Regions from separate parts of the Pseudoalteromonas sp. ASV78 genome, predicted to be linked through region 1. Evidence: riboswitches for the same ligand, from Rfam matches in the RefSeq annotation. Region 1 holds a riboswitch; the other holds the start of a gene.
What was found. A riboswitch is a leader RNA that binds a small molecule or an ion and turns the genes downstream of it on or off. The one in region 1 is predicted to bind lysine.
Positions count from the first base shown of each region.

Region 2: it holds a riboswitch for lysine, as region 1 does, so the genes downstream of both, lysC (lysine-sensitive aspartokinase 3) here and dapA (4-hydroxy-tetrahydrodipicolinate synthase) in region 1, are expected to answer to the same signal.

Region 1 covers NZ_JBLOPA010000001.1:3,337,677-3,341,089, forward strand. Annotated here, with positions in the region: gene ACMVDV_RS15175 (PLP-dependent decarboxylase) at 1-119, opposite strand, end outside; gene ACMVDV_RS15180 (2,3,4,5-tetrahydropyridine-2,6-dicarboxylate N-succinyltransferase) at 119-859, opposite strand; gene dapA (4-hydroxy-tetrahydrodipicolinate synthase) at 875-1,759, opposite strand; lysine riboswitch at 1,896-2,090, opposite strand; gene ACMVDV_RS15190 (DNA-3-methyladenine glycosylase I) at 2,277-2,978, shown strand; gene ACMVDV_RS15195 (protein adenylyltransferase SelO) at 2,987-3,413, shown strand, end outside.
Region 2 covers NZ_JBLOPA010000001.1:1,302,438-1,305,850, reverse strand. Annotated here, with positions in the region: gene nhaD (sodium:proton antiporter NhaD) at 1-1,016, shown strand, start outside; lysine riboswitch at 1,132-1,303, shown strand; gene lysC (lysine-sensitive aspartokinase 3) at 1,382-2,785, shown strand; gene ACMVDV_RS05820 (4'-phosphopantetheinyl transferase family protein) at 2,762-3,413, opposite strand, start outside.

The DNA of each region.
Region 1 (3,413 bases):
GCTACTAAGCGCGCTAAATGTGCGTTTAGCGTATCAAGGTCGTAAACAAAAAATGGTGTAGCAAGTTTAGTTGATAGCTCAGCAATGGCATTTTTAACCGGCGTGCTCAAAAAGCTCATTAACGTAAAACCTCTTCAAGTAGCAATGATGCATCACTTTGTTCGTCACGGTATTTTACGATCAGTGCACATGACATACTTAAACCTTGTTCGCGAGCCCATGGATTAGATGCCGGACGCGAACCTGGAATAACAATCGCATATTCTGGAATAGGTTCGCCTTTATCTAGTTGACGCTCATTAATGCAGTCATACACAGGAATGGTTGCTGATAAGCGTACGCCTGGTGCAAGTACTGCGCCTTTTTTAACGACTACGCCTTCAACAATCACACAGCCTGCACCGATGAATGCATCGTCTTCTATTACTACAGGGCTTGCACCAATTGGTTCAAGTACACCGCCTAGTTGCACCGCAGCACTTAAATGCACGTTTTTACCTACTTGCGCACATGAACCAACCAATGCATGGCTATCAACCATAGTGCCTTCGTCAATGAATGCGCCAATGTTTACATACGCTGGTGGCATGATAATCGTACCTTTAGCAACGTGTGCACCACGGCGCACACTTGAGCCACCTGGTACCATGCGCACGCCAGCATCGGCTGCAAAGCCTTGTGGCGCTAAGTTGTGCTTATCAACAAAGCCACCAGGGAATTCAGTATTTGTGCCGTTTTTAAACGCTTCTAAAATACCTTGTTTTACCGCAATGTTAGCGTGCCATTGGCCGTTTTCGTCTTGTGTTGCTGCGCGCACTGCGCCCGATTCTAAATTATTTAATAGTTCTAACCAGCTCATTATAAAAACCTGTGTTTAATGCCAAGATAAAATGGTGTTATTTGCGTTGTTAATGCAATCAGTTTGCGTTAACTCAAGATGCGTCAAAGGTGGACGTAAGTACGGGGTGTTAATGCGCCCTTGTAAATGCATCAATACTTTGACGGGGATAGGGTTTGCCACGGCAAACAAGCTTTGAATCGCTTGTGACCAGTCGGCAAATAAATTGGGGTGTTGGCCACTGAGGCTGCGTTTTACAAATTCATGGGTTTGCACAGGCCATGCATTAGCAGCCACAGACACTAACCCTTTCGCACCTGCTTGGGCAAAATAAGGCATTAGGGCGTCATCGCCACTAAAAATAGCAAGCTCAGGTGCAGCATTTCTAAATCCTTCAAACTTGGCGATATCGCCACTGGCTTCTTTTAGAGCCCATAAGTTTTTATGATCTTTTAAATTACTAATGACCGCAGGAGGGATCGCGACGGCACTGCGCCCTGGTACGTTATAAAGCATACAAGGATGTTTACTGGCATTGAGCAGGTTTTCAAACCAATGGGTTTGGCCAACTACGCCAGGTTTAGCGTATAAAGGTGAGCCGAGTAAATAACCATGAATAGGTAATTGATTACAGTATTCAACCCAAGCTACTTGCTGTTTTAGATTCATGCCACCGACTGCAACCAGCAATGGTACGGTTGGCGCTAATTGGCACACGTGTTCAACAATTGCTTGTTGCTCTTTTAATGTCAGGGCTAGACCTTCGCCGGTGCTACCAAGTAGTAAGATGCCATTGTTGGCTGCTTGTTGCTGCGCAACTAATTGGTCAAGCACGTCATAGTCGACTTCGCCAGCGTCAGTAAAAGGCGTGACAAGCGCAGTCCACAATGGGTAGTCGTTTAAATCAAAATTGTTTTTCATCTGCAACGAACTTATTAGGGTGTTCGATGAGTATGTAGGGCTACCATGAAGTGCGCCGCATCGTCGTCATTCGAACTAATATAATTCGAAGAGCGAGTGGGCTTAATACAATAGGGCGCTATGGCCTTATTATGCTAAGACCAGAAGCTCTCCACCAAATATTTTAACAGCCAAACTGTTATTGGTGACAGTCGCTGGGATTCAACCCAGTCGCCCGAAATAACCCTCCACAAAAAGTGTTACTTCTCGGCGTTAATTCCCCTCACGTATGCTCACTGGAGTGTTGTGCTCCTCACATACGTTACCTGAATAACGCACCTCTTCTAGCCCACAGGGTTAGTTTTAAAAAAGTAAAACTAACCCTTAAATAGGGGTAATAGCAGTGATTAAAGCATTTTAGCCGTCTAGGTGTCAAGACTAAGTATGTGAGTTTGTGTTGATCTTTGTCGGCAAAAGGTTACGTATTAATAGCTTTTTTCGTACACTAGTGCGCATAGTGGTAAAAGGGTATTAAGTAATGGAAAAATTTCAGGATATTTATCAACGTGCGGCGCAGCGTAAAGGTGGCGCCGCCATGCTTGAGCAATTGCTGCAAGCGCCTCTTACGGCTGAACAGCTTAAACGTTTATCTGATGATGCATGGCTTGAAGAGTTTACCCGGAAGATTTTTCAAAGTGGTTTTTATTGGTCGGTGATCAACAATAAATGGACTGGTTTTCGTGAGGTATTTTGGGACTTTAGCGTTGATAAATTACTCATGATGCCACCAGATATGCTTGAGCAAAAAGCCAGTGATGAGCGAATCGTGCGTAATTTTAAAAAAGTACAGACCATTCCACATAACGCTTATATGATCCACGAGGTTGCCGCTGAACATGGTAGCTTTAGTCAGTTTATTGCCAATTGGCCAACAGACGACATAATTGGTTTGTGGGCATATTTAAAAAAACACGGTGCGCGTTTAGGTGGTAACACAGGGCCTTATACATTGCGCGCACTCGGTAAAGACACATTTTTACTATCGCGCGACGTTGAAAGCTATTTGCGTGCCCATAAAATAATTGATGGTGGCTTACAAACGAAAAAGTCATTGACTGCGGCACAAGCATTTTTTAACGAGTTACAACAGCAAAGCGGCTTAAGCTTACAAGAGCTAAGTTTAATCCTCGCTTACAGTGTAGGTGATAACCGCGTCGGTATACAAACAACTCAAGCTTAAGGAATACCATGAAACTAGTTGCTCGCTATACCCAGGTTGCTGATGATTTTGCAGTGCCGGATTCCCCCAGTGCTGTTGCAGCACCTACCTTATTATTGTGGAACGATGTATTAGCTCAGCAGCTTAATATTGACGTTGCCAGCGCCGAACGTGCAGATGTTTTTGCAGGCAACCTCAATAACAGTGACGTAAAGCCTGTAGCGCTGGGTTATTCAGGGCATCAGTTTGGTCATTTTTCACCGCGCTTAGGTGATGGTCGTGCTCACTTACTTGGGGCAGTTGCCGATCAGCAGCAACAGCTGTGGGACATTCAGCTTAAAGGTGCAGGTGCTACGCCATTTTCACGTGGTGGCGATGGTCGCTGTGCCATTGGCCCTGCGGTACGTGAATACATAATGAGTGAGGCGATGCACGCATTAGGAGTGCCAACTACCC
Region 2 (3,413 bases), 2.0 Mb from region 1:
CCTTTGTTGCCTATTTAAACTCCAAAGGTTTTATCCAAAATATTGTGCACAGAGTCATGCCCAGTGCAATAAGCGAACGCAAATTGATGTTTTTGATTGGTGGATTCTCCTTCTTATTTTCGTCAATTTCAGACAATATCACAGCCACATTGATTTCGCTTGCGGTGGTGATGTCGTTAAAACTGGATCCTAAGAAGCTAATTAAATACGCCACATTAATTATTTTTAGCGTTAACTCAGGTGGTGTGTCTTTGATCACCGGTGATGTGACGACATTAATGATTTTCCTTGATGGAAAAGTCAGTATTGCTAACTTGTTATTGTTAGTTGTGCCTGCACTGGCAAGTGTGGCACTGCTGGCGATTATGTTGTCGTTTGGGTTAAATGGTGCTGTTGAGTTTACTAAACAAGAAGAGCGCCGTATTGAAAAAACTGATATTACAATTGCAGTCATTTTCTTATCAACCATTATCGCGACGCTGACACTCAGCGTACTTTATCATGTGCCGCCGTTGTTAACCTTCTTATTTGGTTTATCGCTGATGTTTTTAGTGGCGCAATTTTTAATGCGTAAAAAAGACGTGAATAAAAAAATCATCGATTATATTCGCGAAATAGAATACGACACCTTGCTGTTCTTTGTTGGCGTATTATTACTTGTAGGTGCATTGAAAGAAGTCGGCATGCTGAACAAGTTCACTCACCTTTATGAATTAATGCCAGCGCAATATGCTAACTACTTAATGGGTATTTTGTCAGCTGCGGTTGATAACGTACCGCTGACGGCTGCATTGCTTAAAGCAGAAATCGTGATGAGCCCGCAGCAATGGCTATCGTTCACCTATGCAACTGGCGTGGGTGGCTCTATGCTAATCATCGGCTCGGCTGCCGGTATTATTGCCATGAGTAAAGTAAAAGCGCTGACCTTTATGAGTTACTTACGTATGTCGGTGTATTTATTGATAGCGTATACAATCGGTTATATTGGATCATATTTAGCAGGTAGCTTTATTTAATAACTTTTATTATTTAAAACAACTTGACAGCTAGACGTCTAAACGATAACTTTCAAAGCCCACTTTATGTGGGCTTTGTTATTTTAATTGGTAATTATAGAATGCAATTAATCTAACATTCAGAAGAGGTGCGGTATTTAGGTACTTAATGTGAGGCGACGACTGCCTACGACCATTAAGGAGGGAAATATTCGCCGAGAAAAACAACTGCACGTCACAGTGGTTTTTCGGTTTATGGGGCTGAATCCTCAAAACTGTCACCAATTAGGTGGAGAGCTTCTGGCAGTGGACTTTTTCTTATCGAGCCCCCCCTTGCCAAGTTCTTCTTGTTTTATCGTGGTGTGAATGCCACAAAAGGAGACGACATGAATACCCAATTAGCTGCTAATAACGTGCAACAGTCAGCGAAAAATCAAAAATCAGACTACGTAGTCGCAAAGTTCGGTGGCACCAGTGTGGCTAACTTTGAAGCGATGAGCCGTTGCAGTGAAATTATTGTAGCCGATAACAATGTACGAGTAGTGGCTGTGAGTGCCAGTGCCGGTGTAACCAACCACCTAGTTACCTTGTGTAAAAAAGATATCTCAAGTGATGAACGCAGTGAGAACATTGCGGGCGTTATTGCCATTCAAGACGCCATTTTAAACGAGCTGTCATTGGATGCTGATTTAGCTCATGGCTTTGATGAAACCATTAAAGCTTTTAAGTTACTTGCCAGTGAGCCACTAAAATCAAAACAACAACATGATGAGTTATTGAGCTTTGGTGAGCGTTTATCGTCGTATTTATTTACTCAAGTGCTGCGTTTAAATGGCTTAAATGCGGTGCGTTTTGATGTGCGCCAAGTACTTAAAACCGATAGCCAGTTTTCTAAAGCAACGCCAGATGTTGCAGCAACAGCCGCGGCGGCAAAAGAGCATTTAATACCGCTTTTAAAAGAACATGTGGTAGTTACCCAAGGTTTTATTGGCAGTGACGCGCATGGTCAAACTACCACACTTGGTCGTGGTGGTTCAGATTACAGTGCGGCATTACTTGCCGAAGCCATAAACGCTAAAAGCGTGCATATTTGGACTGACGTAGTGGGAATTTTTAGCACCGATCCGCGTTTGTGCGTAAAGGCCACACCTATTGCCCGGTTAAGTTTTGATGAAGCGGCAGAAATGGCGACCTTTGGTGCTAAAGTCTTACATCCTGCCACTATTTTACCCGCGAGCCGCAGCCACATTAGTGTATTTGTAGGTTCAAGCCGTGAGCCTGAGCGTGGTGGCACCTGGATCGAACGTGAAAAATCACAAGTACCAGGTATTCGCGCGGTAACACAGCGTAAAAACCAAATTTTGTTAACCCTAAAAAGCCCTGAAATGCTGTTAGCGAGTGGTTTTTTAGCTCGGGTGTTTGCAATTTTAAGTGAGTTTAATATCTCGGTTGATTTAGTGACTACCTCTGAGATAAGTGTTGCTATTACGTTAGATAATGCCCCGAATGCCTCGCGTCCTGAGCTTGATCAAGAGTGTTTAGACAAGTTAGCTGAGTTTTGTCATGTATCGGTTGAAAATAATTTAACCTTAGTGGCGCTGATTGGTTCAGAAATTCAGTTGCGTCAGCAGCAAGTTAATTTAATGCAGGTGTTAAGTGATTTTAATATTCGGCTAATTTGCCACGGTGCGAGTAAACATAACCTGTGCTTTTTAGTGGAGCAGAGCGAGTCAGACTTTGTTGTGCAAGCGATCCACAGCCGTTTATTAGAAGTTCAACACGCCGCGTAACTGCGAAATAGAATTCACCACAGAGCACTGCCAGTCAGTGCTCTTGTCACTCACTACAGTGATATCAAACTCATTATATTGACAACTCACTGCCGCTAAATTTGCTCGTGTAAGCTCGGTAAATACATTGGGACTCAGTAACTTGGCAATTGGTTTACTGGTAGCTTTAGCCAGTGCTTCTTTTAAGGTCCAAATTCTAAAAAAACGTGCAGCGCTTTGCTGTTGGTTTTGCGTAATTAAATTAACTTCATCTTGATGATAAAAATGCTTAGCGAGCTTTGTAAATGGACGCTTCAGGTTTATTTTTTCAATATCAAAACCAAACTCACTGCGCGTTACATTCAGCGCCGCACCGACAAAGCCGTTTGAATGCGATAAGCAACTGCTAAACACCGTTTCGCTGCCGGTGATATGGATGAGTAACTTACTGCTTGGCTCGTCAAATTCAGAACTGATCTGATTTGCAGGTAACTGACTGAACTGCGATGAATTTTGCTTTAGCAAATACTTAAGTAATAGCCGAGTGGCTAAATACTCTTGCTTGGCTTTGTAACTTTTACGCCGAGTAATTATTGCCAGCTCAAAGGGGCTTAACAGCGCGTTTAAATCGAATTCATCGACATTTAAC